DNA from 3 places in the Microbacterium sp. NPDC056234 genome. Region 3 is predicted to be linked to each of the others. Evidence: predicted binding sites of a transcription regulator. Region 3 holds the regulator's gene; each other region holds the start of a gene.
What was found. Region 3 encodes HrcA, which represses chaperone genes, less so after heat shock. Its sites were predicted from a motif close to TTNGCACTCGNNNNNNNCGAGTGCNAA; they were not measured.
Positions count from the first base shown of each region.

Region 1 (7,300 bases), on a different contig from region 3:
AGGATGAATCCGATCCAGCGCTCGGTCGGCATCGGCTCGTGGAGGATGACGACGCCGATGAGGAACTGCATGATCGGGGTGATGAACTGGATCATCCCGATGACGGTGAGGTTGATGCGTCGAGCGCCGGATGCGAACAACAGGAGCGGCACGGCCGTGGCGACACCGGCGAAGCACAGCAGCACCGTGTGCCAGACCCCGTGGTTGCCGATCGTGATGCCCGTGGTCATCCCGACCGCGACGAGCTGGATGACGGCGATGGGGACGAGCCAGAAGGATTCGAGGGTCAGTCCGCTGACGGCATCCACCGACGGTCCGATCTTCTTCTTGATGAGCCCGTAGAAGCCGAACGAGAGCGTGAGGGTGAGTGCGATCCACGGAACCGAGCCGTAGGCGACGATGATCACGATCACGGCGAGAGCCGCGATGCCCACGGCGACCCACTGCAGCCGGCGCATGCGCTCGTGCAGGATGAAGACGCCCAGCAGCACGGTGGTGATCGGATTGATGAAGTAGCCCAGCGCCGTCTCGACGACCTTGTCGTCCAGCGTGCCGATCAGGAACGCTTGCCAATTGACGTAGATGAGCACGCCGGCGAGGGCCGTGAGACCGAGGAGCCGCGGTTGGCGGACGATCGCCAGGATCCGCTGCCAGCCTCGCGTGATCGCGAGCAGGAGGAGGCAGAACACGAGCGAGAACAGCACCCGCCAGGCGACGATCTCCCAGGGGCCGGTCGGCGCCAGCAGGAGGAAGTACAGCGGCAGGACGCCCCAGAGCAGATACGCGCCGAGGGCGTACATCACGCCCGTCGTCTGTTCGCTCCGTGGCGGGGTCTTCGTGGTCACTGATCAACCCTACGACCGGGCTCGGACGCCGGATGCCATGGGCCGTGACGTTGGCAGGAAACGGGTCACCCCTGGCCGGGGATGCACGAGGGCCCGGATGCGTGATGCATCCGGGCCCTCGAAGCGATGGTCGCTGAGATCAGCGCACGACGACCGCGAGGACGTCGCGAGCCGACAGGACGAGGAACTCGTCTGCGCCGAACTTCACCTCGGTGCCGCCGTACTTGCTGTAGAGCACGCGGTCGCCGACGGCGACGTCGAGCGGAACACGGTTGCCGTTGTCATCGATGCGGCCGGGGCCAACGGCCACGACCTCGCCCTCCTGGGGCTTCTCCTTGGCGGTGTCGGGGATGACCAGTCCACTCGCGGTGGTCTGCTCGGCCTCGACCTGCTTGATGACGATGCGGTCCTCGAGCGGCTTGATGGAAACCGACACGGTCTACCTCTTCTTTCTTGACGCTGACACGAAAGACTCGTTCGCACTCTCAACCCGAGAGTGCTAATGCCAGTGTAGGACGTCGGCTGGCACTCACGCAATGCGAGTGCCAGTGAGGCGTATCGCGGTGGGCGAACGCATGCCGCGTAGGCTGAACCGGTGGAGATGACCGAGCTCGCCGCCCTGCTCACCCCGGACGGACTGCGTCTGCTCGACGACGTCGGGAGCATCGATTCCACGACCGATGTCGCGAGGGTCGTCTCGCGACTGCGCGCTGCCGGCCACTCCCCCGAGCTGGTCTCCGCCGTCGTCGGTCAGGCCAGGCTGCGCACGAAGGCCGCGGCGAAGTTCGGCCCGTTCGCCGACCGGATGCTGTTCACGCAGGCGGGTCTGGAGCAGGCGACGCGATTGGGCGTCGCGGCGCGGCACGCCGGCCGGATGCGGGCCGCGGGAATCCAGCACGTCGCTGATCTGGGCTGCGGCATCGGCGGCGATGCCCTCGCTTTCGCGGGCGCGGGTCTGTCGGTGACCGCCGTCGACGCGGACGAGGTCACGGCGGCGATCGCCGCATACAACCTGGCGGCGTTCGGAGAGGATGCCTCCGTGTCGCACGGCACGGCCGAGGATGCTCTCGGCACCGTTCTCGCCGCGCGCCCGGACGCGGGCCCCACGGCGATCTGGATGGATCCGGCGCGTCGCACCTCGGGCCACCGCGAGACGCGGCGCGTCACGGCATCCGGCTACTCCCCGTCACTCGATTGGGCCTTCGACGTCGCCGCCCGCATCCCGACCGGAATCAAGCTCGGCCCAGGACACGATCGCGAGGCTCTCCCCGAGGATGCCGAGGCGCAATGGGTCAGCGCGGACGGCAGCGTGGTCGAGCTCGTGCTCTGGAGCGGCGCGCTCGCGCGCGACGGCGTCCGCCGCGCCGCGCTCGTCATCCGCGGCGACGAGTCGCACGAACTGACCGCCGGTGCGGATGCCGAGGACGCCGAGGTCCGTCCGCTCGGCGCCTTCGTGCACGAGCCGGACGGCGCGGTGATCCGCGCCCGCCTGATCGGGGACGTCGCCCGGAGCCTGGACGCCGGGATGCTGGACGAGCACATCGCCTACCTGACCGGCGATGCCGCGGTGACGAGTCCGTTCGTGCAGTCTTTCCGGGTGCGCGAGTCGATGCCCGTGAACATCAAGGCGATCAACGCCGCGCTGCGCCGTGCCGACATCGGAACGCTGGAGATCAAGAAGCGCGGTATGGACATCGACCCTGCGGCCTTCCGCAGGAAGCTGAAGCTGAGCGGGTCCCAGAGCGCGACACTGCTGCTCGCGCGCATCGGCACCCAGCGGATGGCGGTGCTGGCCGACCGCGTGTGACGCGGATCAGCCGACCGGCTGGATCTCATCCTCCGGCGTCCGGGTGATCAGGAGCTGGCGCGACGACATCTCATCCGTGAAGGTGAGCTCGAACGTGGTCTGCTCCCCCGCCCCATCGGGCTCGCCCGCATCGTGCGAAATGATGCTGAGCCTCAACGGCTGATCCGCCAGGCCGCGGGTCGGAGCGCACGTCTCGAGAGGGATACCGATCTCGCCGATGTAGATGAGGCAGCTCTGTCCACCGGCGACCGACGCGAGCCAGACCGGGTAGGCCTCGAACGCTCCGATCATCTCCAGAGCGTCCGCAGCGAAGTTCTTCGCGATCACAGCGGAGTCCCGCGCGACGACATCCTCGGATACGCGCCCCACCTCCTCGCGGATGAGCCAGTGGGTCGTCAATCGACCGGCCATTTCGCCGTCCGGTGTCACGATCGCCAGGGCCGTCGTGATCGTGACATGGCCGCTCTCGTCGTCGGCGCGCGGATAGGACACGGCCATCGAGTCTCTCCGGGCGACGTATTCCGTCGCGCAGGTCGCTGCGCTGCCTGCCTCGTCGCCGACGATGAGGCACCGCTCCGCGCCGTGCTCCCTCGTCGCAGCCCAGGCGACGGGACTCACGTCGCCGCCGATCTGCGTACCGGCATCGACCGCGAGTGCCCTGAGCGAGCCGTCGTCGTAGTCGCCCGTCGCAGCGATCGAATCCTGCCAGTCCTGCTGCTGGGCGGTCAGCTCGATCGAGGACGCCCGCGTTCCGGCCGCCAGCGCCCAGCCGGCGCCGACCCCGACGAGGACCGCGAGCGCGACGACCGCGACGGGGACGAGCCGGCTGCGCAGCCGACGCCGCGCCGTCGCGACGACGTCGGACGCGGCCTGACGGTGCCCGGTCTCGGCTGATTCGGCTGCGCCGGCATCACCGGCTTCGAGCGCCTCCCGTCCCGGGTCGGTGTCCTCCGGGAGACCACCGGCCGGAGAGAACCCTCGTGCCGCGTCCTGCAGTTCCTGCAGCCGCTGCGCCTGGGCATCCGTCAGTGCACCATTCGGCCCGTACGCCTTCGCCCGCAGCTCATCGAGTTCTGCGGCCTCCGCTTCCGTCACGGCTCGACGTCTTCCGTCGTGTCGTCGATCGAGACATCGATCCCCTGCGCCGGCACCCGCTCGATCGTGAGCGTCGGCCCCCGCGAGCTCGAAATCGCCACGTGATAGCGCGCGACGCCGCGGTCCGCGTCCGCGATCTCCAGAGTCACGTCCTCGTCCGCGTGCTGAGTGCAGGCGCGCTCGACGCCGTCCACCACCGCGACGATGACGCATTTCCCCGTACCGGTGTACTCCAACCAGATGGGCCGGTCGTCGTCGTATCCGACGATCTGCAGGCCTTCACCGCCGATGCCCGTCGCCCGTTCGATCCGATCGATGATCGCGAGCTCGTCCTCGGTGTACTGCGACCGCCAATCCCACATCTCCGGTGTCCAGACGTTCGCGATCACCACGAGGTCGCCGCCGATGTCCTGACCCACGCTCACGTTGAGCCCGCTCGCGTCGCCGGCATCGTCGGCAGGCAGATTCATCGAGGCGTACAGGCCGGCACCCTGCTCACCGAACTGCGAGCTCGGGATGCATGTCCGCTCGACCCGGTCGCCGATCGTGAGGACGACGCACCGGTCCTCTCCGTCCTGTCGTGTCGCATGCCAGATCGTCACCCCGTGCGACTGTCCGATCGGCGTGATCGATCCCGGATCGTAATCCCCATCGGCCTCCAGCTCCACCTGCTCGGCCCCGACCGAGAGCGACAGGGCGATCGAACGCACGATGTCCTGGCCGAACGCGACGAACCCGATCCCGACCCCGACCAGCAGCGCGACGCCGACGGCCGCAACCGGAAACCACCGGCGCTTCAGGAGGCCGCGGAGCCCGGCGGGCTGCGGCCGAGCGTCGGGCCCGGCGACACCTGATTCCGGCTCGGTTCCGGGCTCGCCGTCCGGCGTCCGGACCTCAGCGGCATCCACCGGCTGCGGGGGGATGCCATCGCCGTGGCGATCCGGAACGGGTTCTGCCGCGGCCGTCACCGAGCTCTCAGCGGCGGCCCGGCGCGCCGACCCCTGCAACTCGTCGAGACGCCGGGCCTCGGCATCCGTGAGCTCGCCGCCCGGACCGTACGCCTTGGCGCGCAGGTCCCGCAGCTCGCCGTCGTCAATGCTGTCCGTCATCATCGGTCCCCCGTCAGCCGGCGTCGCCTGCCGCGCCATCCACGATCGCGCCGCGTTCGACATCGACGTCGACATCGGTCATGCCGCCGATGGTCTCGGTGATCGTCAGATACGCGGCTCCTGTGACCTCGCCGTCCTCTGCGGCCTCCCCCGGCGACAGCATCCGACTACCCGAAGATTCCCGGCTGCATCGCCGCCCAGATCAGCCAGCCGGCGCTGTACAGAGTTGCGATGCCCCCCAGGACGAGCGCCCAGACCGCGACGGCCTTGCTCTCCAAGGGCCGCCGCAAGGACATGATCGCGGCGACCACCGCGACGATGGCGACGGGAATTCCCCAGCCGACGAAGAACGAAGCGACCAGCGCGACGATCGCAGCCAGCAGCGCCCATGGGGCGAGTCGCGAGTTGTCCTGCTCGATCGGCTCGGTGATGCTCGGCGCCCAGGATCCGACGGCATCCGGATCCGGGCCGCTGACCACGACCGGCTCGATGCCCACCGGGCCGGTCGGCAGCTTCGTGTACCCCTCGCGCCGCGCCCCTGGCAGCCGTGCGGCACCGGCGGGTTTCTCGACGTCGGGGCCGGCGCCCTCCAGGCGCGGTTCTCCCGACTGCCCGCTCACGCCGCGACCTCCGCGCGCTCGGCGACCTGGATCTCGGTCACCGGCAGGGTCGAATCCGCTCCGAACGCGAGGGTGGAGGGGCGGCGGCCGGACGAGATCAGCTCGGCGGCGAGGGCCGCGACCATGGCGCCGTTGTCCGTGCACAGCGACAGCGGCGGGATGCGCACGGTGACATCGGCGGCCTCCGCGCGCTCCAGTGCGACCTCGCGCAGGCGTCGATTGGCGATGACGCCTCCGCCGAGCAGCAGACGCGGCACGCCCAGATCCTGACAGGCGGCGAGCGCCTTCGTCACGAGCACGTCGACGACCGCTTCGCGGAAGCTCGCCGCGACATCCGCCACGGGAACCGGAGTCCCCTCCGCCTCGCAGCGCTCCACCCACCTTGCCACCGCGGTCTTCAACCCGGAGAACGAGAAGTCGTACCGATGCTTCGCCATATCGGATGCTCGGGACAGCCCCCGCGGGAAGCGGATCGCCTTCGGGTCGCCGTCCACGGCCGCCCGATCGATCTCCGGTCCGCCGGGATACGGGAGCGCCAGCAGACGCGCGACCTTGTCGAAGGCCTCGCCCGCTGCGTCGTCCATCGTCTCGCCAAGCAGTTCGACGTCCGTGGTCAGATCGCGCACGTGCAGCAGCGACGTGTGGCCGCCGGACACGAGCAGCGCGATCGTCGGATACTCCAGCGGCTCGGCATCCGGGGTCAGGATGTCGGCGGCGATGTGCCCGACGAGGTGATTGACGGCGTACAGGGGCTTGTCGAGCGAGACCGCGAGGCCCTTCGCCGCGCCGACTCCGACCATGAGCGCGCCGGCGAGTCCTGGGCCTGAGGTGACCGCAACGGCATCCAGGTCTTCCAGGCGCACCTGCGCCTCGGCGAGCGCCGCCTCGATCGACGGCTGCAGCGCCTCGAGGTGCGCTCGTGCCGCGACCTCGGGCACGACGCCGCCGTAGCGCGCATGCGCATCCATGCTCGAGGCGATCGTGTTCGACAGCAGGGTACGGCCGCGGACGATGCCGATACCGGTCTCGTCGCAGCTCGTCTCGATCCCGAGGACAAGGGGCTCGCTCATGCCGTGGACTCCTTCGCCGCCTGCGTGTCGCCCGATCCGGAGGAGGCCGCACGATCCGACGGCGCGATCGGACCGTTCGGATCCTCCGGTTCGCGCGATGTCCTCCCGTTCGGTTGCCGCGCATGCTGCGCGCCGAGATCCAGGCGCATCACGATCGCGTCGACGCCGTCCGGCTGGTAGTAGCGCGGCCGGCGCCCGAGCTCGGTGAAGCCCTCGGAGAGATAGAGCCCCTCGGCACCCGGATTGTCGGCTCGGACCTCGAGGAACACCTCGCGGTTGCCCCTGCTGGCTGCTTCGGCCAACAGCGCCGCGAGAAGAGCGCGCCCTCGTCCTGCACCGCGGTGCGTCTCGAGCAGGGCGATCGTCTGGATGTCGGCATCCGACGCGCCGCGCACCGAGCGCAGCCCCGCATAGCCGACGACGAGTCCGTCCTGCTCGTCGACGAGGTAGTGACTGTACTCCCCGGCGAGCTCGGCCGTCATCGTCTCGGTGCTCCACGCATCGGTCGGGAAGGACGCGTTCTCGATCGCCATGATCGCGTCGAGATCGTCCGACGTCGCGCGGCGGATCATGAGCCGACCTTCTTCGGCGCGCCGGGCAGCGTGACGTCCGGCTGGCGCAGGTAGAGCGGCTCCTGGCCGGCGAGGGTTCGTCCGGCACGGGCCGCGCGCAGGCCGACACCGGCGAGGGCGGCAGCATCCAGCACGGTCGTCTCGATGGATCGGATGCCGTCGAGGTGCGTCTCGGCATCCAC
Region 1 is NZ_JBHJTE010000003.1:1,679-8,978, forward strand. Features, by position in the region: gene rarD (EamA family transporter RarD) at 1-800, opposite strand, end outside; gene groES (co-chaperone GroES) at 985-1,281, opposite strand; gene ACFCYE_RS09400 (SAM-dependent methyltransferase) at 1,441-2,652, shown strand; gene ACFCYE_RS09405 (hypothetical protein) at 2,659-3,747, opposite strand; gene ACFCYE_RS09410 (hypothetical protein) at 3,744-4,856, opposite strand; gene ACFCYE_RS09415 (hypothetical protein) at 4,870-5,019, opposite strand; gene ACFCYE_RS09420 (hypothetical protein) at 5,024-5,476, opposite strand; gene tsaD (tRNA (adenosine(37)-N6)-threonylcarbamoyltransferase complex transferase subunit TsaD) at 5,473-6,546, opposite strand; gene rimI (ribosomal protein S18-alanine N-acetyltransferase) at 6,543-7,118, opposite strand; gene tsaB (tRNA (adenosine(37)-N6)-threonylcarbamoyltransferase complex dimerization subunit type 1 TsaB) at 7,115-7,300, opposite strand, start outside.
Region 1: a site for HrcA is predicted at 1,368-1,394, ahead of groES (co-chaperone GroES). Genes of this name have one in related genera too.

Region 2 (7,300 bases), on a different contig from region 3:
ACTCGCCCGTGGCCGCGTTGAGGCCCTGGCCGCTCGGGAGCTCCGCGACCTTCGCCGCGACGACACCCGGCTCGAGGCCGGCGTTGAGGGCGATCTGCTTCAGCGGAGCCGAGATCGCGACACGAACGATGTTCGCACCGGTCGCCTCGTCGCCGTCGAGCTCCAGAGCGTCGAGTGCCTTGGTGCCCGCCTGGATGAGCGCGACGCCACCGCCGGGGACGATGCCCTCTTCCACAGCAGCCTTCGCGTTGCGGACGGCGTCCTCGATGCGGTGCTTGCGCTCCTTGAGCTCGACCTCGGTCGCAGCGCCCGCCTTGATGACGGCGACGCCACCGGCCAGCTTCGCGAGGCGCTCCTGGAGCTTCTCGCGGTCGTAGTCGCTGTCGGTGTTGTCGATCTCGCGACGGATCTGGGTCACGCGACCCTCGATCGCGTCAGCCTCGCCGGCGCCCTCGATGATGGTGGTCTCATCCTTGGTGATGATGACCTTGCGCGCACGGCCGAGCAGGTCGAGCGTGGTGTTCTCGAGCTTGAGGCCGACCTCTTCGGTGATGACCTGACCACCGGTGAGGATCGCGATGTCCTGCAGCTGCGCCTTGCGGCGGTCGCCGAAGCCGGGAGCCTTGACGGCAGCCGACTTGAAGATGCCGCGGATCTTGTTGAGCACGAGAGTAGCGAGAGCCTCGCCCTCGACGTCCTCGGCGATGATGACGAGTTCCTTGCCGTCCTGGATCACCTTGTCGACGACCGGCAGAAGGTCCTTGATGTTGGAGATCTTCGAGTTGGCGATGAGGATGTAGGGCTCCTCGAACACCGCCTCCTGGCGGTCGGGGTCCGTGACGAAGTACGGGTTGATGTAGCCCTTGTCGAAGCGCATGCCCTCGGTGAGCTCGAGCTCGGTGCCGAAGGTCTGCGACTCCTCGACGGTGACGACGCCCTCCTTGCCGACCTTGTCGATCGCCTCGGCGATCAGCTCGCCGATCGAGGCGTCAGCGGCGGAGATGGATGCCGTGGCCGCGATCTCCTCCTTGGACTCGATCTCCTTGGCGCTGGAGAGGAGCTCCTCGGTGATGGCCGTGACAGCCTTCTCGATGCCCTTCTTCAGCGAGATCGGGTCAGCGCCGGCCGCGACGTTGCGCAGCCCTTCGCGGACCAGAGCCTGAGCGAGGACGGTCGCGGTGGTGGTTCCATCACCCGCGACGTCATCGGTCTTCTTGGCGACCTCCTTGACGAGCTCCGCGCCGATCTTCTCGTACGGGTCGTCCAGCTCGATCTCCTTGGCGATCGAGACGCCGTCGTTCGTGATCGTGGGTGCGCCCCACTTCTTCTCGAGTACGACGTTGCGACCGCGCGGGCCGAGGGTCACCTTGACAGCGTCGGCGAGGATGTTCAGGCCGCGCTCGAGACCGCGACGGGCCTCCTCATCGAAAGCGATGATCTTTGCCATGAGTTTTGTCGTCCCTCCTGGACGTTTACGTTCGGTTTAGCACTCAGAGTGATCGAGTGCTAACGCCCATTCTGGCACTCGACCCCATCGAGTGCAAGCCGCGTACGCGCAGGGAGAAACAGCAGCCTCGCGATGCCTGCCACGGTGTAGGAGCGGGTCTACTCCGCCGGAGCTTCGGCCGTGCGGTCGAGCCCGATCACGATCGTCAACTGCGCCTGAGCGGTGGTGTTCATCGACGCATAGGCGTTGCTCTGCTCGACGAGCGCCCCACCGATGAGACCGGCGAGGCCGAGCGCGGCATCCGCATCCGCGTCGTCCACGTAGTAGACGGTGGTGTCCGCGAAGTCGTCAGCGTCGCTGTCGGTCGCGAAGACGAGCTCGGGGTTGTACCCCGCAGTGATCAGCTCGTCGCGCATCTGATCGTCCAGGCCGTCGTCCGGCGTGGCGTTCAGGATCATGACCGAGTACGAGGTGTCGACGATCCCGGTCTCCTCCGGCGCCGGCGCGACGCTCTCCTGGTCCGAGGGGAAGAGCGCGATGCGCCCCATGACGACGAGGGAGACGAAGATCCCGACGACGAGCAGGACGAGTGCGGCGACGACGGACCACAGCAGGAGCATCCAGCCATTGCTGCCTGGATTCTCGGCGCGGTGAGCACCTACGCGTCCGGACGTGCGGGGGACATCGTCGAAACGATCACGAGCGGGCTTGGACACCCCTCGATGCTAGGGCATGCATCTCGGCATCCTCATCAGGGACGTTCAGGATGCCCTGCGCGCGGTTCTCAGCCGACGAAGCCCGGCATGCGCACGTTGCGCTGCACTCCGCGGGAGTCTCGGATCCGGCGCAGTCGACGCACCAGCAGCGGGTCGTGCTCGAGAGCCTGCTCGGTGTCGATGAGTCGCCAGAGGAGTTGGTAGTAGCGCGCCGGGCTCATCCCGAGCTGCGCGCGGATCGCCTCTTCCTTCGCACCGCTGTGCCGCGGCCAGGAGACCTCCAACGCGAGGATCGCGCGGTCGCGGTCCGTCAGGTCTCCGAGCATGGCAGAAGCCTACGCCGCGGGTGCCCGATCCCCGGAAGCCACTCCCGGCTCTCCAGAACAGCCAGTTCCCAGCCAGCGCGCGCCGACAGGCGCTCGGGCGCGCGAGAGGACCCCACGATCAGCCACACACCGTGCGAGTTCCCAGCCAGCGCGCGCCGACAGGCGCTCGAGCGCGCGAGAGGACCCCACGATCAGCCACACACCGTGCGAGTTCCCAGCCAGCGCGCGCCGACAGGCGCTCGGGCGCGCGAGAATAGACAGAGCATCGACTCAGGAGGTCCTCATGTCCTACAGCGTGAACAAGTCCGACGCCGAATGGCGTGCCGAACTCGGCGACCAGCAGTACGCGGTGCTGCGTCAGGCGGCGACCGAGCGCGCCTGGACGGGCGAACTGCTCGACGAGGAACGCGCGGGGCTGTACACCTGTGGCGCGTGCGGTGCGGAGCTGTTCAAGAGCGGCACGAAGTTCGACTCCGGCTGCGGTTGGCCCAGCTTCTACGAGTCGGTCCGCCCCGACGCGGTCGAGCTCATCGAGGACACCACGCTCGGCATGGTGCGCACGGAAGTGCGCTGCGCGAGCTGCGGGTCGCACCTCGGGCATGTGTTCCCGGACGGGTTCGGCACGCCGACCGGCGACCGCTACTGCATGAACTCGCTGGCGCTCAACTTCACTCCCGAGGTGCCGGAAGCTCCGCAGTCGTGAGTGCACTCGACGCCGTCCGTGCGCGTCAGTCCTGGTCGAAGGTCACCGAGCAGGCTCCGACTCGTGCGGAGCTGCTGCCGCTCGTCGCGGCAGCAGGACGGGTCGCAGATCATTCGTCACTGCGCCCTTGGCGGCTCATCGAGCTGCGCGGCGCTGACCGCGAGGCGCTCGGCAAGGCGATCGCGAAGGCGGAAGGCGACAAGCACCCGTCGTCGAAGCCGCTGCGCGCTCCGCTCCTGATCGCCGTGGTCGCGAGCTATCGCGCGAGCGAGAAGGTTCCGCGCTGGGAGCAGGAGGCCGTGGCCTCCGGTGTCGCCCACACGCTGAGCCTGCTTCTCGATGAAGCCGGCTGGGGCGTGCTGTGGCGCACGGGCCACTACACCCGTTCGAAGGCCGTCGCGAAGGCGCACGGACTCAAGAAGAATGAGGAGCTGCTCGGCTGGCTCTACGTCGGGGGCAAGCCGGCGAAGAAGCCCGGCCGCCGCAAGCCGGTCGACGCTCGCGCTCTGCTGACGAGGATGCCGCAGAAGAAGAAGCAGTAGTCCCTGTCGACTGCTTCACTCAGCGTCGGCGGGGACGTGCCAGCGCGGCGAGGACGCTGGCCACGGCCACAGCCACCATCGCGATGGTCTGCCAGAGCGCGGGTCCGGCTTCGGCCGGCCAGACCGCATCGATGATCACGGCGGTCACGAGCTGCCCGAGTACGGATCCGAGCCCCAGCAGCAGGACGCCGGTCCGGGCGACGAGCGCCGCTCCGAGGAAGATGTAGACGACACCGAGCAGACCGCCGAGGTACATCCACGGTTCGGCCGGCAGCGGGTTCGGCGGTCCACTCACGAGCGCACTGATACCGGCCCCGATCGCGAGCACGATCGTGCCGGCGATGAAACTCATGGTCGTTGCGATCACGGGCGATTCGACCGTCTGCGCGAGGCGTCCGTTCGCCGCCTGCTGCCAGGCGATGCCGATGCCTGCGGCGAAGGGCAGGATCAGCATCCACAACGGTGCGGACTCCAGCACTCCGCCGCCGAGCGAGATCACCACGGCGAGGAGCGCCAGTGCGCCCCCGGCGACGCGTCCCATCGTCACGGCGACGACACCCGCAGGCCCGAAACCGATCCGGTCGAGGATCAGACCGTGCAGCGTCTGCCCCGCCACGACGCCGACCGTGAACAGGGACACCCCGAGGACGGCGGCGGTCAGGCCCTGCGTCGTCACGGTCAGTGCCCCGCACGCTCCGCCCAGCAGCATCCACGGCGGAATGCTGCGGGACCGGATCCCGCGCCACAGGCGCGCCATCCCGGATCTCCCGGAGGGCACCACCGCGACCAGTACGACCAGCAGCAGAAGACCGGATCCGAACGAGACGAGGCCCGCAGTGACGCCGCTGTCGAGGCGGACGCCGAGGACGCCGTTGATACGGGCCTGGACCGCGGTCATCGCACCGATCGACACGGCACCGCCGATCCCTGCGAACGCGGGCAGCTGGCGGATACGGGTCACTCCGTCACGCTACCCGAACGCCCGGATGTCCGTGCCCGGGGATACCCTTGCGACATGTGCGCGAGCTATGGACTCGATCCTCGATTCACCGACGCCGAGCTGCTGGCCGAGGCGGATGCCGACATCCTCGACGGCCTGCGGGAGTGGGCCGAACGCAATGCCGGCGAGACGCTCCGCCCGACCGGCAAGAATCTGCGCAACCTCAATCCCATCGTCGTGCCGCAGGACGGCCAGGCCACGCTCGAGCCCGCGTGGTGGGGGTTCCTCGTGAATGGCGAGCCGGCGAAGTTCCCCTCGATCAACACGCGATCCGAGCGACTGCAGGATCAACCGGGCAAGGCGCGCGCACGGGCGATCGTCCCGGCCACCGGCTGGTTCGAACTGCGCAAGCCCGACCGGGTGTGGCACGAGTTCGGTCTCGACGGCGGCGCACTGTTCGGCATGGCCGCGGTGACGCAGCGGGGGCGGACAGCCGACGGCGAACGGTTCACGTGCTTCTCGATCGTCATGCGCCCGGCGCCCGAGCACCTGGCCGGAATCCACGATCGGATGCCGGTGCTCATCCCCACCGACTACGCGCGCGAATGGCTGCAGGCCGAAGGCGGACGGGAGGTGATCGACGAGGCGCTGGCGGCCGCGGCATCCCTGGACCAACGGGTCGTCGCGACACCGCGCAGCAACGACAAGGGCGTCGACGAGAAACTGTTCTGATGGATGACGAAACCCTGCTGAAAGCAGCGACGGCACGTGCCGACGAACTGCCCGGCGCCGGACTCGAGCACCCCTTCGGCCCGGAGTGGGACGTGTTCAAAGTGCGGGGCAAGGTCTTCATGCTGCAGACGCACCACTCCGGCCGCGCCATGGTGACCGTGAAGTCGCATCCCGAAGACGCCGAAGCACTGTGCGCCGCCTTCGCCGACGTCGCCCCGGGCTATCACATGAACAAGAGGCACTGGATCTCGGTGACTCCTGGTCCGTCGATCGAACCAGGGCTGATCGAGGAGCTCGTGACGGAGTCCTATCTACTCGTCGTCGAGAAGCTTCCGCGTGCGCAGCGTCCGGTCGACCCGAACATGTTCGGGGTCTCCTCACCTCACCAGGCGTAGGCCTCCGGTGCCTGCCCGCCCGGGCCGGGGAAGATCTCGTCCAGCGCGTGCAGGTCGTCCGCGCTGAGCTCGATGTCGAGAGCGGTGACAGCCGACTCCAGCTGCGCGACGGTGCGCGGGCCGATGATGGGCCCTGTCACGCCGGGCTGGTGCAGCAACCACGCGAGCCCCAGCGCGGCGGGCTTCCATCCTCGCTCCTGTGCGAAGCGCTCGTACGCCTCGACCTGGTCCTGGTGCTCGGCGCGGGTCTGGGCGGCACGGCCGGTGTTGGAGCGAGCGTTCGCATCGGAGGATCCGCCGCTGAGGAGCCCGCCGCTGAGCGGCGACCACGGCAGGATGCCGAGACCGTATTCGCGGGCTGCGGGGATGACTTCGAGCTCGATGGTGCGATGAGCGAGGTTGTAGAGCGACTGCTCGCTCACCAGGCCGAGGAAATGCCGTTGCTTCGCGATCTCGTTCGCCTGCGCGATGTTCCACGCTGCGAAGTTCGAGCTGCCGGTGTACACGACCTCGCCCCGAGAGACGAGGAGCTCCATCGCCTGCCACATCTCCTCCCAGGGGATGTGACGGTCGATGTGGTGGAACTGATAGAGATCGATGCGGTCGGTCTGCAGCCGGCGCAGTGAGCCGATCGCTTCGCGGCGCGTCTGCCAGGCCGACGCGCCGCGGGCGTTGACGACATCGCCGTCGTCGGTCGGTGCCACCATCGGCGAGTGCACCTTCGTGGCCAGCACGATGTCGTCCCGCACGCCGGGACGCGCCGCGAACCAGCGTCCGATGATCTCCTCGGTCGCGCCGCGTCCGCCGCTGCCGCCGTACGCGTTCGCAGTGTCGAAGAAGTTCACGCCCAATTCGAGAGCACGATCCATGATCGCGAAGGAATCCTCTTCCGAGGTGCGATCGCCGAAGTTCATCGTCCCGAGGATGATGCGCGAGACCTGCGTGCCGGTGCGTCCGAGATGCGTGTAGTCCATGCGAGCCATCCTGGCACGGTGGCTGGGGGCGAAGGGCGAAACGGAGCCGACTGCGGGACTCGAACCCGCGACATCCTGTTTACAAGACAGGTGCTCTACCAGCTGAGCTAAGTCGGCGTAGGGCGCCGGGGCGCCGCTGGAAAGAGTCTATGGCACCGCACCGACCGGCTCACGACCGGTCAGCGGGATGTCAGCGGGACGTCACTCGGCGGGAGTCTCGGTCACAGCCGGTGTCTCGGTCGTGACCGCGGTCTCCGACGGCGCAGGGGTCGGTGTCGCCGTCTCGGCCGCCTCGTAATAGGCATCGCTGGAGACGGTGAGCACGAACTGCGAGAACTCGGCCGGGTCGTTGAGCGATCCGACGTAGGCCTGACCGTTGACGACGACCATCGGAGCCGCGCTCAGCGCCAGGTCCTCAGAACCGGGCAGCGGCCCTTCGAGGGCACGAGCCGTGGCGTCCTTCGCCCAGGACACGAAGTCCTGACCTTCGATGCACGAGCGCACCTTCTTGCCGGCGTCGACGCC
Region 2 is NZ_JBHJTE010000005.1:256,055-263,354, forward strand. Features, by position in the region: gene groL (chaperonin GroEL) at 1-1,447, opposite strand, end outside; gene ACFCYE_RS15050 (LytR C-terminal domain-containing protein) at 1,606-2,163, opposite strand; gene ACFCYE_RS15055 (DUF3263 domain-containing protein) at 2,232-2,489, opposite strand; gene msrB (peptide-methionine (R)-S-oxide reductase MsrB) at 2,773-3,192, shown strand; gene ACFCYE_RS15065 (nitroreductase family protein) at 3,189-3,734, shown strand; gene ACFCYE_RS15070 (DMT family transporter) at 3,754-4,695, opposite strand; gene ACFCYE_RS15075 (SOS response-associated peptidase family protein) at 4,750-5,406, shown strand; gene ACFCYE_RS15080 (MmcQ/YjbR family DNA-binding protein) at 5,406-5,801, shown strand; gene ACFCYE_RS15085 (aldo/keto reductase) at 5,789-6,775, opposite strand; tRNA gene ACFCYE_RS15090 (tRNA-Thr) at 6,820-6,892, opposite strand; gene ACFCYE_RS15095 (DsbA family protein) at 6,977-7,300, opposite strand, start outside.
Region 2: a site for HrcA is predicted at 1,484-1,510, ahead of groL (chaperonin GroEL). Genes of this name have one in related genera too.

Region 3 (7,300 bases):
TCGGCTCCCGCGAGTGAGACGATGCTGCCCTCACCCGCATTCGATGCGGACTCGACGACGAAATGCAGCGCCATGGATCAGTGCCCGCGGAAACGGTCGCGGAGCTTCGAGAACAGACCCTGCTGGAACTGCGCGAGCTGGGGCTCCGGAGCCTTGGCCTTCTTCGCGAAGTCCTCGATCAGCCGACGCTGCGCGGAATCCAGCTTGGTCGGCGTGAGCACCTGCACGCCGACGCGCAGGTCGCCGCGCTGCGTGCCTCGCAACGGCGTGATGCCGCGGCCCTTGATCGTCAGCACGTCACCCGACTGGACACCGGGTCGGACCTCCAGCTCGACAGGGCCGTCGAGGCCCTCGATGGTGGTCTCGGTACCGAGGATGGCGTCCGTCATCGCGACTTCGAGCGTCGCCAGCACATCGTCGCCTTCGCGGCTGAACGTCGGATGCGATGCGACGGTCACCTCGACGTACAGATCACCGTTCGGACCGCCGGCCTTGCCGACCTCCCCGGAGCCGGGAAGCTGCAGACGCAGACCCGTCTCGACGCCGGCCGGGATGTCGAGCGACACGGTACGACGCGACCGGACGCGCCCCTGGCCGCCGCAGGTCGCGCACGGATACGGGATCGTCGTGCCGTAGCCCTCGCAGGTTCCGCAGGGCTGGGACGTGACGACGTTGCCGAGGAGGCTGCGCACCTGGCGCTGCACGTGACCGGAGCCGCCGCAGATGTCGCAGGTCACCGGCGAGGTGCCCTCCTGACAGCAGGAGCCGTGACATGTCTCGCAGAGCACCGCAGTGTCGACCTCGATGTCACGATGAGCGCCGAACACGACGTCGCCGAGGTCGAGGTTGACGCGCACCAGGGCGTCCTGACCGCGCTCCCTCCGCGATCGCGGTCGCGCACTGCGACCACCGCCCGCCGCGCCGAAGAACGTCTCGAAGATGTCCCCGAAGCCGCCGAATCCGCCGGCTCCGAACCCGCCGTTCTCGTCGCCGCCCATGTCGTAACGGCGTCGCGATTCCTCGTCACTGAGCACGTCGTATGCGTGCGTGACGAGCTTGAACCGCTCTGATGCGTCGTCACCGGGATTCACATCCGGGTGCAGCTGCCGCGCCAGTCGCCGGTATGCCTTCTTGATCTCGTCCTGGGAGGCGTCGCGCGCCACCCCGAGGACCTCATAGTGGTCCGCCACAGTCACCTCTCGTCTTCGTCGAGCAACCGGGACAGGTAGCGGGCCACGGCCCGCGCTGCTGCCAGATTGCTCGGATAATCCATCCGGGTCGGACCCATCACGCCGACGCGCGCCATCCCACCGGGGGTGGCGTAGTTGCTGGCCACGATGGAGGCCTCACCCAGCCCGAACGGCTCGTTCTCCGTGCCGATGCTGGCCGCGAGCCCGTGCTCGTCGGTCACCATCTCGCTCATCAGCCGCAGCAGCGTCACCTGCTCCTCGATCGCTTCGAGAAGCGGGTGGATGCTGCCGCGGAAGTCCTGTTCGCGACGGGCAAGTGTCGCTGCGCCCGCCATCACGAGCTTCTCCTGGCGGAACTCGTCGAGCTCTTCGGCGATGACGCCGGCGAGCACGCTCTGCGCGATGTCCGACCTGCCGGGCCTCACCGTCGCAGCGAGACCGCCGACGAGTTCGCGAGCCTCGCTCACCGCCCGCCCGGTGATCGATGCGGACAGTCGGGCGCGCAGGACCGCGACCTCGGCCTCGTCCAGGTCGACCGGCAGCGCGGCGATGCGCTGGGAGACGCCACCGGCATCGGTCACGAGCACGACGAGCAGGCGGTTCGGTGCGAGCGCGACGAGCTCGAGGTGCGTGAGGTGCGCGCGCGCGAATGACGGGTACTGCGCCAGCGCGACCTGACCGGTGAGCTGCGTGAGCACGCGAACGGTGCGCGCCATGAGGTCGTCAAGGTCGGCGGGGTCCGCGAGGAACATCTCGATCGCGCTGCGCTGCGCCGTCGAGAGCGGTCGCAGCTGCGCGAGATGGTCAACGAAGACGCGATAGCCCTTGTCCGTCGGCACCCGGCCGGACGATGTGTGCGGCGCGGTGATCAGCTCTTCGTCCTCGAGCAGCGCCATGTCGTTGCGGATGGTCGCGGCCGAGACTCCGAACGAGTAGCGATCGACGATCGACTTGCTGCCCACCGGCTCGTGCGTGGCGACGTAGTCCTGCACGATCGCGCGAAGGACCTGCAGACCGCGTTCGCTGACCATGACCTTCTCCCTCCCGCTGGCACTCACCGCTTCAGAGTGCCAATTCTACCCGCCGGTCGGCCTCAGCCGCGCTCATCTTCGGCAACGGATCCCGAGGGGCGGACGCGCGCCCCCGCATCCACTGCCGCTCAGTCGGTGAGTTCTCGCACGACGGCGTCGGCGAGCAGACGGCCCTTCAACGTCAGCTGCACGCGGCCTCTCAGCGCCGCGCCAGGCTCCACGAGCCCATCCGCGATCAGTCCGGCGACGCGGGCTCGCTTCGGCTCCGGAAGGTCCGCGATGGCGAGACCGTCGCGGATCCGACTCAGCAGCAGTACCCGTTCGAGCATCCGGGATTCGTCATCCGGGCGCTCGGTGCCGGCAGCCGGCGACTCGCCACCGGCGAGTCGCTGGGCGTACGCCGCCGGATGCTTGACGTTCCACCACCGCAGGCCCGCGATGTGACTGTGCGCGCCGGGCCCGAAGCCCCACCAGTCCGTGCCTCGCCAGTACGCGAGGTTGTGGCGGGAGCGATTCTCCGCAGCCCCTGAGCCGCTCGAAGGGCGGGACCAGTTGCTCACCTCGTACCACTCGAACCCGGCCTCCGCGAGACGCTGATCCGCTGATTCGTACATGTCGGCCTGCAGGTCGTCGTCCGGGGTGGGCACCTCGCCGCGGCGGATCTGGCGCGCGAGCTTCGTGCCGTCCTCGATGATCAGGGCGTAAGCCGAGATGTGGTCCGGTTCCAGCGCGAGCGCGGCATCCAGCGACGTCTCCCAGTCGGACAGCGACTCCCCCGGTGCTCCGTAGATGAGATCGACGCTCACGGCCAGCCCGGCCTCGCGCGCGGCATCGACCGCCGTTCGCACATTCGACGGCTCGTGAGTGCGGTCCAGCGCCGCGAGTACGTGCGGCACCGCGGACTGCATGCCGATCGACAGTCGCGTCACCCCGGCATCGGCCAGCGTCTGCGCCACCCCGGGCGTCACGGTGTCCGGGTTGGCCTCGACCGTCACCTCTGCCCCATCGCGCAAGCCGAACGCGTCCGTCGCCGCCGTCAGCATCCGGGCCAGGTCGCCTGCGGGCAGCAGTGTCGGTGTGCCCCCGCCGAAGAAGACCGTGTCCATCGGACGCAGCGCGCCCGCATCGGCGAGCACGCCGCGCGCGAGCGCGATCTCGGTGATCAGCGTCGAGGCGTAGTCCTCCTGCTTGGCACCGCGCAATTCGCTGGAGGTGTAGGTGTTGAAGTCGCAGTACCCGCAGCGCACCCGACAGAACGGCACGTGCAGGTACGCCGAGAAGGGCGTCCCCGGCTCGATCGGCAGGTCGGATGGCAGGCGTCCGTCCACCGGGGCCGGGTCACCGACCGGAAGGGGTCCTGCCATCAGAGCGGCGTCGCGTACAGTGGCGAGATCGCTCGCAGGTAACGTGCGAACAGCTCTCGACGACGCCGCTTCACCAGCGCGGGCAGTGTGCGATAGAGCAGGCCGTTCGGTGCATCGAACGCGCGGACCGTGAACCACACCTCGTCGTTGTCCTCGCGCCACTCCACATCGAAGGACTCTTCGCCGCGGACGACGGAACCGCCGACGGTGCCGAGCACGAAACCGACCCGCCTGGCTTCCTCCGTGACAGAGATCACTCGCAGCTCGGCGTCGGCCCGCATGCCGGCCACGCGTCCGCGCAGGTGCACCGTCATACCGGCCCCCGCGTAAGGCAGGCCTTCGGAGTCGAAGCGCTGCTCGATGTCGCGACGGCTCGGAGCGATGGCGTTGCCCTCGGCATCGAAGCTGACGCCGGCGTACGAGGGTCCGGATGCCGGGCGCACGTCCTCGACCGAGAGACCGGCCGCGCGCTGCGCCGTCCACGAGAGCAGGGCATCACCCGCCGTTCGAAATCGCTCGAGTCCGCTGCCGATCCGCCAGGACTGCTCCGCAGGGATGCTGTGCTCCGGCGGATACTGCATGAGGTCGGGGGCGTGCGTCGCCCCCACGGCCGCATAGTCCACCGTGTCGTCTCGGAAGGTACCGCGCCGCATGATCTCCAGCCTACCCATCCTGGCTGAGAGGGTCCTGGCGACGCACGGCATCCTTCGCGATCTGCACGTGACGACGGCGCGTCGAACGCTGCACTGCGCGCAGCACGGAGGCGACCGCGCCGGACGGCGTCTCGAATCCGGCTCGCCGCTCGAGGTCCGACCCGCGGGACAGCTCCGCGACGCGAGCATCGGCGCGTGCGGGAACACGGACCGAGCGCTCATCGAGACGGAGTCCCTTCGGGACATCGACCACCGGATGCCGCGTGATCCCGCGCGGGTACGGCGGCAACGGCATCCCTACTTCTTGTCCTTGCCCTCGACGTCACCGGAGAGCGCAGCGATGAACGCCTCCTGAGGGACCTCGACACGACCGACCATCTTCATGCGCTTCTTGCCCTCCTTCTGCTTCTCGAGGAGCTTGCGCTTGCGGGTGATGTCACCGCCGTAGCACTTGGCGAGCACGTCCTTGCGGATGGCGCGGATGGTCTCGCGAGCGATGATGCGGGCACCGATCGCGGCCTGGATCGGAACTTCGAACTGCTGGCGAGGGATGAGCTTGCGCAGTCGTTCGGCCATCATCGTGCCGTACGCGTAGGCCTTCTCGCGATGCACGATCGAGCTGAACGCGTCGACCTTCTCGCCCTGCAGCAGGATGTCGACCTTGACGAGGTCGGCTTCCTGCTGGCCGGAGGGCTCGTAGTCCAGCGAGGCGTATCCCTGAGTCTTGGACTTCAGCTGGTCGAAGAAGTCGAACACGATCTCGCCCAGCGGCATGTTGTACCGCAGCTCGACGCGCTCCTCGGAGAAGTACTCCATGCCGAGCAGGGTGCCGCGGCGCGACTGGCAGAGTTCCATAACCGTGCCCACGTAGTCCTTCGGCAGCAGGATCGCCGCCTTGACCATCGGCTCGGACACCGACCCGATGCGCCCGTCGGGGTACTCGCTCGGGTTCGTCACGACCACGGTCTCACCGGTGTCGCTGGTGAGCACTTCGTAGATCACGCTCGGTGCGGTCGTGATGAGGTCCAGCCCGAACTCCCGCGAGAGCCGCTCGGTGATGATCTCGAGGTGCAGCAGCCCGAGGAAGCCGCACCGGAAGCCGAATCCGAGCGCGACCGAGGTCTCGGGCTCGTACTGCAGCGATGCGTCCGACAGCTTCAGCTTGTCCAGCGCCTCGCGCAGCTCTGCGTAGTCGCTGCCGTCGATCGGGTAGATCCCCGAGAAGACCATCGGCTTCGGATCCGTGTACCCCGCCAGCGCATCGGATGCCGGCTTCCGCGCGGTCGTGATCGTGTCACCGACCTTGGACTGACGGACGTCCTTCACGCCGGTGATCAGGTAGCCCACCTCGCCGACGCCGAGCCCCTTGGAGGGAATCGGCTCCGGGCTGGAGACGCCGATCTCGAGGAGTTCATGCGTGGCGCCGCTGGACATCATCTGGATCCGCTCGCGCGGGCTCAGGCTTCCGTCGACCATGCGGACGTAGGTCACGACACCGCGATAGGCGTCGTAGACGGAGTCGAAGATCATCGCCCGCGCGGGGGCCTGCGCGTCGCCAGTGGGTGCGGGGATCTCCTGAACGAGCCGGTCCAGCAGCTCCTGCACCCCGACGCCGGTCTTGCCAGAGACGCGCAGCACGTCCTCCGGCTTGCCGCCGATGAGCGATGCGAGCTCCTTGGCGTACTTCTCGGGGTCGGCCGCCGGAAGATCGATCTTGTTCAGCACCGGGATGATGTGCAGATCGTTCTCGAGCGCGAGGTACAGGTTGGCGAGCGTCTGCGCCTCGATGCCCTGAGCGGCGTCGACGAGCAGGATCGCCCCCTCGCAGGCGGCCAGCGAGCGGGACACCTCATATGTGAAGTCGACATGGCCGGGCGTGTCGATCATGTTCAAGGCGAAGGTCTCGCCATCGATCTCCCACGGCATGCGGACGGCCTGGCTCTTGATCGTGATGCCGCGCTCGCGCTCGATGTCCATCCGATCGAGGTACTGCGCGCGCATGTCGCGGTCGGAGACGACGCCGGTGATCTGCAGCATCCGGTCGGCAAGGGTCGACTTGCCGTGATCGATGTGAGCGATGATGCAGAAGTTCCGGATCTGCGAGGGCGGCGTCGCGGCAGGCGAGAGCGGGGTGTGAGCGCGTGGTGACATGTCTCGACGATTCTACGGTGAGCAGTCCCTAATCCCCGATTCGCGCAAACCAGTGATAGTCTCGCGAAGTTGCCTTGGCTCACTCAGTGACACTGAGTTCCACAGGTGACACGACTCCGTAACAGACACCGTGACGGTGTTGCATCGCGCAAAAGTGCGGATGGTGCTTGAATATCATCCCGACCCAGCGTTGCGTCGGCAGATCCCGCGCGCGTCTGTATAGAGAAAGACTCATCACCTTGATCAAGTATCTCGTGCGCCGCCTACTCGGGTGGGTGCTGATGATCGTCATCGCGACGAACATCACCTATTTCCTGGCGTGGAACTATCTCGACCCCGCGAACAACTACGTCGGACGACGTCCCCCGCTCTCGCAGGAGCAGATCGACGCGCTCCTTCTCCCACGCAACCTGAGCGATTCCGTGCCGCTGTTCGAGCGGTGGTGGACCTGGCTCTCCGGCATCATCTTCCGCTGGGACTGGGGCATGGGCCCGACCGGCGAATCCGTCAACGAGCAGGTCGCCTACCGAGTCTGGATCAGCGCGGAACTCGTGCTCGGCGCGACCATCATCACGACCGTGCTCGGAATCGCGCTCGGCGTGTACACCGCATCGCGGCAGTACAAGCTCGCCGACCGCATCGGTCAGGGAACAAGCATCATCACGATGAACATCCCCACCGTGGTCGCCGGCTTCGCGCTCGTCCTCCTCGCGATCAACTTCAACAACGCCGTGGGTACGACGGTCTTCTACGTGGTCGGTTCGTCCAGCCCCGGTGTCGAAGGCTTCTTCCCTGTGCTGATCGACGTCCTCCAGCACCTGACGCTGCCGACACTCGGTCTCGTGATCACCGGCTACGCGTCGATCCACTTCCTGCAGCGATCGCTCCTGCTGGACAACATCAAGGCGGAC
Region 3 is NZ_JBHJTE010000002.1:700,588-707,887, forward strand. Features, by position in the region: gene ACFCYE_RS09310 (16S rRNA (uracil(1498)-N(3))-methyltransferase) at 1-74, opposite strand, end outside; gene dnaJ (molecular chaperone DnaJ) at 78-1,190, opposite strand; gene hrcA (heat-inducible transcriptional repressor HrcA) at 1,193-2,221, opposite strand; gene hemW (radical SAM family heme chaperone HemW) at 2,350-3,585, opposite strand; gene ACFCYE_RS09330 (DUF1990 family protein) at 3,585-4,238, opposite strand; gene ACFCYE_RS09335 (hypothetical protein) at 4,249-4,533, opposite strand; gene lepA (translation elongation factor 4) at 4,536-6,389, opposite strand; gene ACFCYE_RS09345 (ABC transporter permease) at 6,629-7,300, shown strand, end outside.